3 regions of the Parviterribacter kavangonensis genome follow, and region 1 is predicted to be linked to each of the others. Evidence: riboswitches for the same ligand, from Rfam matches in the RefSeq annotation. Region 1 holds a riboswitch; each other region holds the start of a gene.
The links. Region 1 has a riboswitch for cyclic di-AMP ahead of AC1UE4_RS09850 (M23 family metallopeptidase). Riboswitches for the same ligand answer to the same signal wherever they lie in the genome.
Positions count from the first base shown of each region.

Region 2: it holds a riboswitch for cyclic di-AMP, as region 1 does, so the genes downstream of both, AC1UE4_RS01115 (hypothetical protein) here and AC1UE4_RS09850 (M23 family metallopeptidase) in region 1, are expected to answer to the same signal.
Region 3: it holds a riboswitch for cyclic di-AMP, as region 1 does, so the genes downstream of both, AC1UE4_RS18415 (peptidoglycan-binding domain-containing protein) here and AC1UE4_RS09850 (M23 family metallopeptidase) in region 1, are expected to answer to the same signal.

Region 1 is NZ_JBXPJA010000001.1:1,913,108-1,917,436, forward strand. Features, by position in the region: gene glmM (phosphoglucosamine mutase) at 1-745, opposite strand, end outside; gene rpsI (30S ribosomal protein S9) at 746-1,147, opposite strand; gene rplM (50S ribosomal protein L13) at 1,519-1,953, opposite strand; cyclic di-AMP (ydaO/yuaA leader) riboswitch at 2,080-2,248, shown strand; gene AC1UE4_RS09850 (M23 family metallopeptidase) at 2,242-3,507, shown strand; gene AC1UE4_RS09855 (cupin domain-containing protein) at 3,540-4,007, shown strand; gene AC1UE4_RS09860 (hypothetical protein) at 4,020-4,256, opposite strand; gene AC1UE4_RS09865 (inorganic phosphate transporter) at 4,253-4,329, opposite strand, start outside.
Region 2 is NZ_JBXPJA010000001.1:233,977-238,305, forward strand. Features, by position in the region: gene AC1UE4_RS01105 (DNA polymerase III subunit alpha) at 1-1,107, shown strand, start outside; gene AC1UE4_RS01110 (c-type cytochrome) at 1,161-1,640, shown strand; cyclic di-AMP (ydaO/yuaA leader) riboswitch at 1,779-1,919, shown strand; gene AC1UE4_RS01115 (hypothetical protein) at 1,930-2,679, shown strand; gene AC1UE4_RS01120 (glutamine synthetase family protein) at 2,723-4,030, shown strand; gene AC1UE4_RS01125 (MMPL family transporter) at 3,990-4,329, opposite strand, start outside.
Region 3 is NZ_JBXPJA010000002.1:540,393-544,721, forward strand. Features, by position in the region: gene AC1UE4_RS18405 (hypothetical protein) at 1-350, shown strand, start outside; gene AC1UE4_RS18410 (hypothetical protein) at 319-2,052, opposite strand; cyclic di-AMP (ydaO/yuaA leader) riboswitch at 2,207-2,371, shown strand; gene AC1UE4_RS18415 (peptidoglycan-binding domain-containing protein) at 2,391-3,191, shown strand; gene AC1UE4_RS18420 (LOG family protein) at 3,296-3,913, shown strand; gene AC1UE4_RS18425 (oxidoreductase) at 3,883-4,329, opposite strand, start outside.

The DNA.
Region 1 (4,329 bases):
CGACCGCGCCGGTGCGGTCCACCGCGAGCACGCGGTCGCCGTCGCCGTCGAACGCGAAGCCGACGTCGTGGCCGTCGATGCGCGACGCGAGCGCCTCGACGTGGGTCGAGCCGACGCCCTCGTTGATGTTGCGCCCGTCGGGCTGCTCGGCGAGCACGGTCACCGTGGCCCCGAGGCGGCGGAAGATCTCGGGCGCGACGCGGTACGTCGCGCCGTTCGCGCAGTCGAGCAGGACCCGCACGCCGGACAGGTCGAGCCCGCTGAAGCGCGTGTGCAGCTCGCGCAGGTAGTCCTCGGTCGTGCCGTGCAGCGTGCGCACGCGGCCGATCGAGGCGCCGCGGCCGTCGTCGGAAGCGAGGCGCGCCTCGATCGCCAGCTCCGTCTCGTCGGACAGCTTGAAGCCGTCCCCGCCGAAGAACTTGATCCCGTTGTCGCGGTACGGGTTGTGCGACGCCGAGATGACGGCGGCGAGGTCGAACCCGTAGCGGCGCACGAGCAGCGGCGCGGCCGGCGTCGGCAGCACGCCGCCGACCAGGACCTCCCCGCCCGCCGAGCTGACGCCCGCGCCGAGCGCGGCCTCCAGCATCTCGCCCGACTCGCGCGTGTCGCGGATGACGAGCACGCGCGGGTGCTCGCCGGCGATCTCCGCGGTCGCCGCGCGGCCGAGCCGGACGGCCAGGTCGGCCGTGAGCAGCTCGCCCGCGACGCCGCGGACGCCGTCGGTCCCGAAGAACCGCCGCGCCAACTAGCGCTTGCTGAACTGCGGCCGCTTGCGGGCCTTCTTGAGGCCGGCCTTCTTGCGCTCCTTGGCGCGCGCGTCGCGCGTCAGGAAGCCGCGGCGCTTGAGCTCGGACCGCAGGTTCGGGTCCGCCTCGAGCAGCGCGCGCGAGATGCCGTGCCGGAGCGCGTCGGCCTGCGCCGCGACGCCGCCGCCGTGCATGCGGGCGATGACGTCCATCCGCTCCTCGTAGCCCACCGTCTCCAGGGGCTGGCGGATGTTGCGCTGCAGGGTCGCGCGGGGGAAGTAGTCGTTCAGCGTCTTGCCGTTGATCGTGTAGGCGCCGTTGCCGGGCTTGAGGATCACGCGGGCGATCGCCGTCTTGCGCTTGCCGGTCGCCTTGTAGCGGGCGTCGGCGGCGAGGTCGATGGTGACGGCCGCGATCGGCTCGTCGACGGTGTCCTCGTCGGCGGCCGCGAGGATCTCCTCGGCGGCGGCGTCGAGGTCCTCCTCGTCGCCGTAGGCGGAGCGGCGGAAGGCTTCCTCGCCCTCCGGGACGATGTCGACCTCGAGGTCCATGCCCGGGATGGCCGGCTTGACGCGCGGCGTGGGCTCGTCCTCTTCGAGGTCCTCCTCGTCGTCGCCCTCGGCGTCCGCGTCGGCCGCGGGCTGCTCCTCGGCGGGCGCCTCGGCCTGCGGCTGCTCCTCCGCGGGAGCCTCTGAAGTCGTCTCCTCGGGAGCCTCGGGAGCGGCGGTCTCCTCGCGCTCCTGCTCCTCGGGCTGCTCGGGCGTCTGGTCGCTCACTGCGACAGCTCCATCGGTTGCGGCTTCTGCGCCTGGTGCGGATGGTCCGGCCCCGCGTAGACCTTGAGCTTGGTCAGCTGCTTGCGGGCCAGGCGGTTGCGGGGGAGCATCCCCTTGACCGCGATCCGGATGATCTCCTCCGGCCGGCGCTCGATCATGTCCTGGAAGGTGCGCACCTTCAGGCCACCCGGGTAGCCGGAGTGGCGGTAGTACTTCTTGTCGGTGCGCTTGTCGCCGGAGACGCTGATCTTCTCGGCGTTCACGACGACGACGAAGTCGCCGGTGTCGATGTGCGGCGTGTACTCGGGCTTGTTCTTGCCGCGGAGCGCGTCGGCGATCTGGGTCGCGAGACGGCCGAGCGTCTGCCCGGTCGCGTCGACGACGAGCCAGTTGCGCTCGCGATCGGTGGGCTTGGCGACGTAGGTCTTCATGGCGTGCGAGAAGGCGCGATCGGACGCGCGGCGGGACAGCATAGAAGGTTGCGCCCGCAGGGCATGTGACGCCTGCGGCGAACCCTTCCCCCGGTGCCGTGAAGGCGCCGGTGGACTATGCACACTCCCGCGCCATCGCCGAGCTCGCGTGCGGGAAGCACGCGGGACGGGGGAACCGATGGGCGCCCGAGGGATCGGGTGTCCGTGGGGCGAGTCCGGGCCTGCTGGCCCGGTAGCGCAGCGTGCCGCAGCGCGAGCCCGACAGCTAACCCCGTAGGCGATCCATCCATGATGATCGTTCGCAACGGGGCTTCGGCGGCGCGTGGGCGCCGCTACGTGGTGGCACTGCTGGCCGCGGCATTCGCCGTGCCCGCCGCGCCTGCCTTCGCCGGCAACGGCGGCGTCTCGGCCACCGACGCCGGCACGATCACCGCGGTCACCTGCCGGTCGAGCTGCGACGACGACGCGAGCGTCCTCCCGCGCGGCGTGGTCCGCATCGCCGGCCGCGGTCTCGGCGACGCCCGCCAGGTCATCTTCGTCGGCGCCCCCGGCAACGCCGACGACGTCATCGCCCCCGTCCGCCGCGCGCGGGCGCGCACCGTCGACGTCAGGGTGCCGGAGAGCGCGCCGAGCGGCCGCGTCCGGCTGCGCACCGCCGACGGCGCGCAGTCGGCGCCGAGCACCGACCTCATCACCGTGCTGCCGGCTCCGGTGGCGCCGACCGCCAAGCGCATCGAGGCGCAGTCGCTGGCCGCCGACGACGGCGCCGCACCGCTGAGCGACGCGTCGGCCGACCTCGACAACAGCGACCGCATCGACGGGCAGGTCGTGCAGTCGAAGGTCTTCTTCGGCGGCTTCGCCAAGGCGACGTTGCGCTACGTCGTCACCGGCGGCGCGCCGCTCGACGTCGCCGTCGAGGTGCTGCGCGCGGGCTCGACCACGCCGGTCGCGCGCTGGATGTCGAGCCAGGTCGCCCCGGGGATCGAGCAGCGCATCCAGTGGGACGGCACGAGCAACGGCCGCGTCGTCCCGCGCGGCAAGTACGAGTTCCGCATCGCGCCGCTGACCGCCACGGCTGCCGGCAGCGACGGCGCCACCGAGCCGGTCGTCGAGGACGCGTTCCGGTTCCTCGACCACAAGTTCCCCGTCCGCGGCCCGCACGACTACGGCCAGTCGGGCGCCCGCTTCGGCGCCGGGCGCGCCGGCCACATGCACCAGGGCCAGGACGTCATGGCCCCGTGCGGGACGCCGCTCGTCGCCGCGCGCGGCGGCGTCGTCGTCCGCAACGCCTGGCAGGGCAACGCCGGCAACTACCTCGTCATCGACGGCGACGGCACGGACGTCGACTACGCGTACATGCACTTGAGCGAGCCGTCGCTCGTCGCCAAGGGCGAGCGCGTCCGCACCGGCCAGCGGATCGGCAACGTCGGCGACACCGGCGACGCGCACGGCTGCCACCTGCACTTCGAGATGTGGTCCGCCCCGGGCTGGTACGAGGGCGGCAGCCCGTTCGACCCGCTCGCCAGCCTGAAGGCCTGGGACGCCGAGAGCTGACGCCCGGCGGCGTGCTCGGCGATCATCGCCGCATGCAGCGCATCAACATCGCCGCCGAGCCCTCCGAGACCGACCCGGACGACCCGCCCGGCTTCAAGGCCGCGATGCTCCGCCTCGGGACGCGCCTGGGCGCGAAGAGGACGGGCATCAGCGTCTACGACCTCCCGCCGGGCGAGAAGCTCTGCCCGTACCACTACGAGCACGGCGAGGAGGAGTGGCTGCTCGTGCTGGAGGGGCGTCCGAGCGTCCGCCATCCGGACGGCACCGACGAGCTCGAGGCGTGGGACGCCGTCTTCTTCCCGCCCGGCCCGGCCGGCGCGCACCAGATCCGCAACGACAGCGACGCGCCCGCCCGCGTGCTCATGTTCTCCGACGTCGTCGTCCCGACCGCGACGACCTACCCCGACAGCGACAAGATCGGGATCTGGACCGGCAACCGCGCGGAGGACGTCATGGTCCGGCGGTCCGCGAACGTCGACTACTGGGACGGGGAGACTTGACCCCGCCCACCCCTACTTGGCGATGATCACGACGATGCCGGCCACCGCGGTCCCGGCGAAGGCGATCCCCGCCAGCACCGCCAGGACGCCGTAGGCGAAGGCCGTGCCGGTCGCACCGGCGCGGTTGGCGTCGGCGGCGCGCGTCGCGCCGAGCACCACGAGCGAGAACACCGTCGCGACCACGATCGACGCGAGCGGCGCCACCCAGGCGAGCTCGAGCAGCGCTCCGACGTCGATCGAGGCGATCACGACTGCGCCGCCGTGACCGCGGGACCGCGCTGCAGCCGGCGACCGAAGGCCGCCGCGATGACGCCAAGCACGC
Region 2 (4,329 bases), 1.7 Mb from region 1:
CGCGTCTGGAGCATGGTCGTCGGCTTCTCCGGCTTCGGCTTCCCCAAGGCGCACGGCGCCGCGTTCGGGTTGCTCGCCTACCAGTCGGCCTGGCTGCGGGTCCACCATCCGCTCGAGTTCCTCTGCGCCCTGCTGGATGAGCAGCCGATGGGCTTCTACCCCTCCGACGCGCTCATCCACGAGGCGCAGCGGCGTGGGATCGAGGTCCGGCCGCCCGACATCGCGTGCAGCGCGGTCGGCTGCACGATCGAGGAGGAGAGCGTCCGCGTCGGCCTCGCCTACGTCCTCGGGGTGCGGGCGGACGAGGTCGCGGAGCTCGTCAGGGCGCGCGAGGAGGGCGGGCCGTTCCGGTCGCTGGAGGACCTGGCGTCGCGCGCGGGCGCGGGGCGGTCGGCGCTGGACACGCTCGCGTGGTCGGGGGCGTGCGACGGGCTGGCGGGGGACCGGCGGACGGCGCTGTGGCGGCTCGGGATCGCCGCGCCCGGCCGCAAGCTCGAGCGGGACGGGTCGGCGGTGCAGCTGTCGCTCGGGCTCGACCTCCCGGCGCCGCCGAAGCTCAAGCGGCTCGGGGCGTGGGACGAGATGATCGCCGACTACGCGACGACCGGGATCAGCGTCGACGTCCATCCCGTCGGCCTCATGCGCGAGGCGCTGTCCGGCCGCGGCGCGGTGTCGAGCCGCGACCTCGAGTCCCTGCCGCACCGCAAGCAGGTGCGGATCGGCGGGCTCGTCGTCGCGCGCCAGCGGCCGGGGACCGCGAAGGGCGTCGCGTTCATCCTCCTCGAGGACGAGCTCGGCACGGTGAACCTCGTCGTGCCGCCGAACGTCTACGAGCGCGACCGCCTCGCCGTCCGGTCCGAGCCGCTCGTGATGGCCGTGGGCCGCGTCGAGAAGTTCGCCTCGGCGGGCGGCGCGATCAACGTCGTCGTCGACCGCCTCACCGCGCTCGAGGCGCCGGACCGGATCGCCGCCGAGGTCACGGAGCTCGCGATCGTCGGCGGCGAGCGCGAGGAGGAGCTGCCGAAGGTCGCCGCCGCAGGGGGCGGAGGGGACTTCCGCGCCGTCGCCCCGCCGGTCTTGTCGTTCACCCAGGGGAGGAAGCGATGATCCGGCCGACCCGCGCGACTTGCGTCGGCCCGACTGGGTAAGTTCCCGCTCCGATGGCCACCGCGATCTTCGTCCTTGCCTTCGTTCTGCTCGGTCTTGCCGTGGTGCTCGCCGCCATGCGCGCCGGGCGCGGCCGCACGTCCTCGAGCGAGCCCGGCCGCGGCAGCCGCCGAGCCGTGTACGTCCTCACGGGCCTGTCGGTGCTGCTCTTCGCCGTCGCGATCCCGCTTGCCGTCGGCATCGACGGCGCGGACCAGGCGGAGGCCGGCCCGGTGAAGCTCAACGCCGGCCAGGAGGCGGGGCGCAAGCTCTTCTCGCAGTCCTGCCAGCAGTGCCACACGCTCAAGGCAGCGCACGCGACGGGCCGGGTCGGGCCGAACCTCGACGCGCTCCGCCCGCCGAAGGCGCTGATCCTCGACGCCATCAAGAACGGCCGCGCGCAGGGTCGCGGCCAGATGCCCGCGCTGCTCTTCACGGGCAACGACGCGGAGAAGGTCGCCGACTTCGTGGCGGCCACCGCGGGCCGCGGCTAGACGTCCCGAACACCCGGGCGCGGTGACGAAACCGCGCAACATGCGGGGTTGCAGGACTTCATAACTCCGGTGCGTTTGCAGGAACTTCGGCCCCTGCTACGATCCCGCCGCGTCAGACCGCTGAGTCCATCCGGGGCGTTCGTGAGGATGCGGACGTACCGACTGGAGCGGGGGACCCAACTGTTGGGGCGAATCGTCTTGCCTTCCGGGCAAGGAGTAGCGCTGCTCTTCCGGCGCGAGCCCGTCAGCTAACCCCGTAAGCACGAGGAACGAGGAAGACGACACCGGCATGAGCGAGACCACGGACCGCCCCTGGTGGGAGGACGTGCAGCACCTTCGCCCGCAGGAGAGCGGGACAGTCGCCGACGGCGCCAAGCAGCACGCGCCGACCGGCCGCTTCCGCCGTGCCACGGCGCCGCTCGCGGAGGCTCGCGAGATGATGGAGACGCGCGAGCTGGTGGCCGAGACGGGCCGCCGCCCGAAGGTGGACTTCGACTTCGACGCCGGGCTCGCCTCGCTGCTCGACCCTCCGGCGAAGACGGAGGAGCCGGGCCGCTTCGAGTGGATCGATCTCGGCGCGGACCATGCGCCGGCGACGGAGTCGTGGCTCAATCTCGATGAGGAGACGTCGCAGGCCAAGCCGCTCGACGACCAGCGCGCCTGGCTGACCGACGACGACCGCGCCAGCGGGTGGGACCTCGACGACTGGACGGTGTCCGAGCCGCCCCCGCCCGGCACGCGCAAGACGATCGAGATCCGCGGCCAGGCCGACGGCCTCGCGGGCGTCCCCGCGGTCCCCGCCGCCCGCGCCAGCGGCGTGCCCGCCGGCGCCGGCCGCCGGCGTCCCTCGCGCTCGCCCGCCGACCGGCTCGCCGGCCGCCCGGACCGGATCGCGCTCTACGCGTTCCTGCTCGGCTTGCTGCTCATCGCCATCGCCGCGATCGGCACGCCGAAGGCCAACGCCGCGACGATCGACACGGCCGCGGCCGCCCAGCAGGCGCCCGCGCTCGTCGTCACCGTCGACGCCGCGCAGCACTAGCCCGCTCGCGGCGAGGCGCCGCCGCCCACTACTCTCTCGCGCCATGCCGAGCGCCGCCCACGTGCTCTCGCTCGTCCACGAGCGCGACATCCGCTTCGTCCGCCTGTGGTTCACGGACATCCTCGGCCAGCTCAAGTCGTTCAGCGTCGGCCGCGACCAGATCGAGCGCGCGATGCGCGACGGCGTCCCGTTCGACGGCTCCTCCATCACCGGCTTCAACCCGGTCGAGGAGTCGGACATGATCGCGATGCCCGACCCCGAGACGTTCGCGATCCTCCCGTGGCGTCCCGAGGAGCAGGGCGTCGCGCGCGTGTTCTGCGACGTCCTCACGCCGGAGGGCACGCCGTACGAGGGCGACCCGCGTCACGTGCTCAGGCGCGCGCTCGAGCGGATGCACGCGCTCGGCTTCGACGGGTTCAACGTCGGCGTCGAGCCGGAGTACTTCCTCTTCCGCGACCGCCAGACCGCGGAGCCCCTCGACGAGGGCGGCTACTTCGACCTCACGACGCTCGACGCCGGCACCGACGTCCGGCGCGAGACGGTCCTCGCGCTCGAGCAGCTCGGCATCCACGTCGGCAGCTCCCACCACGAGGGCGGCCCGAGCCAGCACGAGATCGCGCTGTCGTCCGAGGGCGCGCTGCAGATGGCCGACAACGTCATGACGGCCCGCATCACCGTCAAGGAGTACGCGATCGCCGAGGGCTGGCACGCGACGTTCATGCCCAAGCCGCTCGAGGGCGAGAACGGCAGCGGCATGCATACGCACCTCAGCCTCACGAAGGACGGCAAGGACGCGTTCGTCGCGGAGGACGACCCCTACGGCCTCTCCGCCGTCGGCCGCGGCTTCATCGCCGGACAGCTGCGCCACGCGCGCGAGCTCAGCGCCGTCTTCGCGCAGTGGGTCAACTCGTACAAGCGGCTCGTGCCCGGGTTCGAGGCGCCGGTCTACGTCGCGTGGAGCCGCCGCAACCGCTCCGCGCTCGTCCGCGTCCCGCCGCGCGCCGCCCACATGGAGCTGCGCTGCCCCGACCCGGCGTGCAACCCGTACCTGACGTTCGCGGCGCTGCTGCAGGCCGGCCTCGAGGGGATCGAGAAGGGCTACGAGCTGCCCGAGCCGATGGAGAAGAACCTCTACCACCTCGCCCCGGACGACCGGCGCCGGGTCGGCATCGAGCAGCTGCCCGAGACGCTCGGCGAGGCGATCGAGGTCGCGGCGGAGTCCGAGCTCGTGCTCCGCACGCTCGGCGAGCACATGTTCAACCGCTTCATCGAGCTCAAGCGGCAGGAGTGGGAGGACTACCGGGTGCAGGTCACCCCGTGGGAGCTTCGGCGCTACCTGCCGGTGCTCTGACCTCGCCGCCGTCCTCGCGCGCCAGCCGCGACGGCCACCAGATCCGCGGCCCGAGGTCGAAGACCAGCGCCGGCACGAGGATCGACCGCACGATGAACGTGTCGAGCAGCACGCCGAACGCGATCACGAACCCGATCTCGGTCAGGAAGGTGAGCGGCAAGACCGCGAGCACCGCGAACGTGCCCGCCAGCACGATGCCCGCCGACGTGATGACGCCGCCGGTGACGGCGAGGCCGCGCAGCATGCCGTTGCGCGTGCCGTGGCGCAGCGTCTCCTCGCGCACGCGCGCCATCAGGAAG
Region 3 (4,329 bases), on a different contig from region 1:
CGCACGCGCTGCGCGCCCGGCAGGACCCGCGGCTTGCCGGCCGCGAGCTCTGGGGCTGCCTCGGCACGGGGATGCTCATGCGCCGCGCCGTCCTCGAAGCGCTGGCCGGCGAGCCGGAGATCCCCGGCTACCTCGAGCTGGCGATCCCGACGGCGGTCAACCGGCTCGGGTTCCGCCTCGACGACGTCGACCGCTTCAGCGACCTCTACGCGTACGTCAACGCGCCCCCGGAGAAGGATCGGGCCTCCGTGGAGGAGGCCCGATCAGCAGGTCACTTCTTCGTGCACCCGTTCAAGCGGGTGCGGGAGCTCCGGGCGGCTACGCCCGGAACTTCACCCACTTCGACTTGACCGGCGCGTACGGGCTGCGGCCGGGGTAGACGGCGCGGACCCGCCAGAGGCCGCCGTACTTGAGCTTCTGCACGAACGTCATCGTGAGGTTGCGGTCGCCGCGGTTGGCCACCTTGCCGCCGCCGTGGATCTTCTTCCACTTGCCGCGGCGGAGGTTCTGCCACTCGACGAAGATCGGGCCCTTGACCGGCGCCAGCGCCGGCTTGATCGCCGGGGCGATCTGGACCTGGAAGCGGCGCGTGCGCCCCTTGCCGCCGATCTTCAGCACGTAGTACTTCGCCTTGACGGCCGGCAGCTTGCCCGGCGGGACGATCGAGATCGGGATCTCGACGGTCGCCGCGTTGCCGGGGTCGTCGACCGCGGTCACGACAAGCGTCGCGCTGCCCGGCGGGACGCGCTTGAGCTCGCCGCCCGACGGCTTGTAGAAGCCCGACCAGTCGGCCGCGCAGACGTCCTTGCACGGCTTCCCGGCGACGAAGTCGATCGGCGCGACCGTCGTGTAGTCGCCCGCGACCGACGGCGCGTTCGACCAGCCGGCGATCTTGCCGCCGCCGTCGTTGAGGCGCGCCTCGACGGAGATGCTGCGCGTGTCGCCGCCCGCCGTCTTGACGCGGACCGGGATCTTCGACTTGTAGGCGAACATCTGCCGCGGCTGCGGCGAGACGACCTCGATCTGCGGAGCGACGAAGTCGCCGCACGGCTCGGTCAGCTTGTCGCCGTCGGCGGTGTAGCTCTTGAAGGCGGCCAGCGCGGGGGCGTTGCCCGAGTCGAAGAGGCCGTAGCCCGCGTCACGGTCGGTGTACCAGAGCGCCGCCTTGACGTAGTCGCCCTCCTGCGCGAGGCAGTGGAAGCCCTCGAGCATGAACTGGGCCTGCTGCGCCGGCGTCACGCCCTCGTTCTTCTTGCCGGCCCACTGGCCGACCGGGCAGGTCGCGCTGGAGACCATCCAGCCCATCTCGGTGACGTAGACGCCCTTGTCCGCGTCGCCGTTGGCGACCATGACCTTCCGGACCTCCTTGATGCCCAGGAAGGTGTACCGGTTCTCCTTGCCGTCGACGAAGAGCCGCTTGTACGGCGAGTCGATGAGGCAGGCGGTGTCCGTGTGGACGCCCACGCCGTCGAACGAGCCCTTCGCGCCGGCGGCGTACGCCGCCTGGATGAAGTCGTAGTTGTTGCCGGTCGTCGGCCCCATGAGGACCGTCGCGGTCGGGTCGACCGACTTGACGCCGGAGTACGAGCGCTTGAGCAGGTCGACGTAGTTCGCGACGTTCGGAGCGGGACGCCACCACTGGCCCTCGTCCTGCTCGTTCCAGATCTCGTACGCGATCGTGTTCGAGCCGGCCAGGCCGCGCGCGAGCCGCGCCAGGCGGTTCGCCCAGTCCTGCGGGTCGGCGGGCGGGTCGTGCGTGGCGTTCGCGACGACGAACATCGTCTTCAGCCCGAGGCGCTTCTCGGTCTGGACCTTCTGCGCGAGCTGCGAGACCGACGGCTGGCTGTTGACGTCGAAGTCGTCGAGGAAGAGGAAGTGCCGGACCCACTGGGCGCCGGTCCCGGCGGCCTCCTGGATCTGCGCGTCCGTGACGGAGACCCCGCCGGCGATGTTCAGGCCCGGCTCCGGGCCGGTCTTCGTCCACGCCGCCTGGGCGGCAGCCGGGACGAGGAGGCACGCGAGCAGGGCGAGCAGGGGGATGGTTCGACGCACTTGAGCAGGACTCCGGGGTGGGGAACGGACGGGCTCCAGCCACAGCATCGGAACGGGCGCGGGGGAGCTTTAGCCCCCGGGGACCCCGGGGTTAGCGTGAGCGACGTCACACAGGTGGCGGTCCGTCACCGCAAGTCGCTATCTTCTCCGCCGTTGTTATGACCAGCCGAGTCTTCGCCCCCGGTGGGCGGAGAGCGGGGGATCCATTGGTCGCTGCCCGTCAGCGACCGGGGGCGAATCACCGTCTTCGTGCGGTGTAGCGCTGCTCTTTCTGCGCGAGCCCGACAGCTAACCCCGTAGGCGCCCCGTGAAAGAGAGAGGTCGTCGTCCGCGTGCCCATGCAGGTCCCGTTCTCCCGATGCGTCGTGCTGGTCGCGACGTGCCTCGCCGTGCTTCTGACCGGTCCGGTCGCGTCGTCCCAGGCGGCCAAGCTGGGCTCACGCCAGCTGACGGAGGGCTCCCGCGGCGCCGACGTGCGCCAGCTGCAGTCGCTGCTGCGCAAGGCCGGGTTCCGCCTGCGCGCCGACGGCGTCTTCGGCCACGGCACGTACAAGATCGTCCGCGTCTTCGAGCGCGAGCTCGGCCTTCCCGTCGACGGCGTCTTCACCCGCACCGACCTGCGCCGCCTGCGCGCCGCCCTGAAGCCGGCCACCAGCAACGGCGGCATGACCTACGGCGCGGAGCAGAACAAGAACCGCGCCCGCGCGGTCTCCACGCAGGAGGTCGCGGGGGAGAAGGCGCAGCTCACCTCCGACGGCCTGGCGATCGCCCCGGCGAGCGCTCCGCAGGAGGTCAAGGACATCATCGCCGCGGGCAACAAGATCGCGAAGCTGCCGTACCGCTACGGCGGCGGCCACGGCGACTGGGAGGACACGGCGTACGACTGCTCCGGCTCGGTGTCCTACGCGCTCCACGGCGCGAAGCTGCTCAAGGCGCCGATGCCCTCCGGCTCGTTCACCTCGTGGGGCAGGAGCGGCCCCGGCGAGTGGGTCACGATCTACGCCAACGGCGGTCACATGTACATGGTCGTCGCCGGTCTGCGGTTCGACACGAGCGGCCGCTCGCGGGCGGGAACGCGCTGGCAGAAGGACATGCGTTCCGCGTCCGGGTACACGGTGCGCCATCCTGAGGGGCTCTGAGCTCCCCAGAACCCCTTCGCCACCCGAGCGCCGACGAGGAGCTCTTCGCCGCCGAGCTCCCGTCGGTCCTCGCGGAGATCACCGACGCGCAGCGCGTGGAGCGCATGCGCGCGGAGCTCGCCAACGGCTTCGAGATCCTGGGCGGGATCGAGCGCGGCGTCGCCGTCTTCGGGTCGGCGCGCACGCCGGAGGACCACCCGCGCTACGCGTTCGCCCGCGAGGTCGGGTGCGCGCTCGGGCAGGCGGGGTTCACGATCATCACGGGCGGCGGCCCCGGCCTCATGGCCGCGGCCAACCGCGGGGCGCGCGACGCGGGCGCGCCGTCGGTCGGCCTGACGATCGACCTGCCGTTCGAGCAGCACGAGAACAAGTGGCTCGACACGCGAGTCGACTTCCACTACTTCTTCGCGCGCAAGGTCATGTTCGTCCGCTACTCGGGCGCGTTCGTCGTGCTGCCCGGCGGCTTCGGGACGATGGACGAGCTGTTCGAGGCGCTCACGCTGATCCAGACGCGCAAGATCCGCTTCTTCCCCGTCGTCCTCGTCGGGACCGACTACTGGGGCGGGCTCGTCGACTGGCTGCGCGACCGGATGCTCGCCGACGGCAACGTCTCGCTGCAGGACATCGCGATGCTGCGCGTCACCGACTCGGTCGACGAGATCGTCGCGCTGTGCTCGGCGGCCGCGGACCGTCAGTGGACGGCGCGGCCGGGGAACTCGTAGGCCACGCCGGTCAGCTCCTCCGACGCCTCCCAGAGCCGCCGCGCGCTCTCCTCGTCGCGGGCGCGGCCGTTCGGCTGCACGAAGACGGGGTGCCCGCGCATCTCGCCGGCGCCGTCGGGGCCGATGAAGCTGCCGCCGGGCAGGTCCGGGACGGTCGCGGCGTAGAGCGTCGGCAGCGCGCCCATCGCGTCGCTCTGGGCGAACGTGCGGTTCAGGACCGCCATGAGGCCGCGCTCGAGCGGGTTCGGCGTGTGGGACTGCAGCTGCGTCGCGGAGTAGCCGGGGTGGGCGGCGACGCTCGTCAGCGGGCTGCCGGCCGCGGCGGCTCTGCGCTGCAGCTCGAGCGCGAAGAGCAGGTTCGCGAGCTTCGACTGCCCGTAGGCGAGCCAGCGCACGTAGTGGCGGTCGCCCTGCAG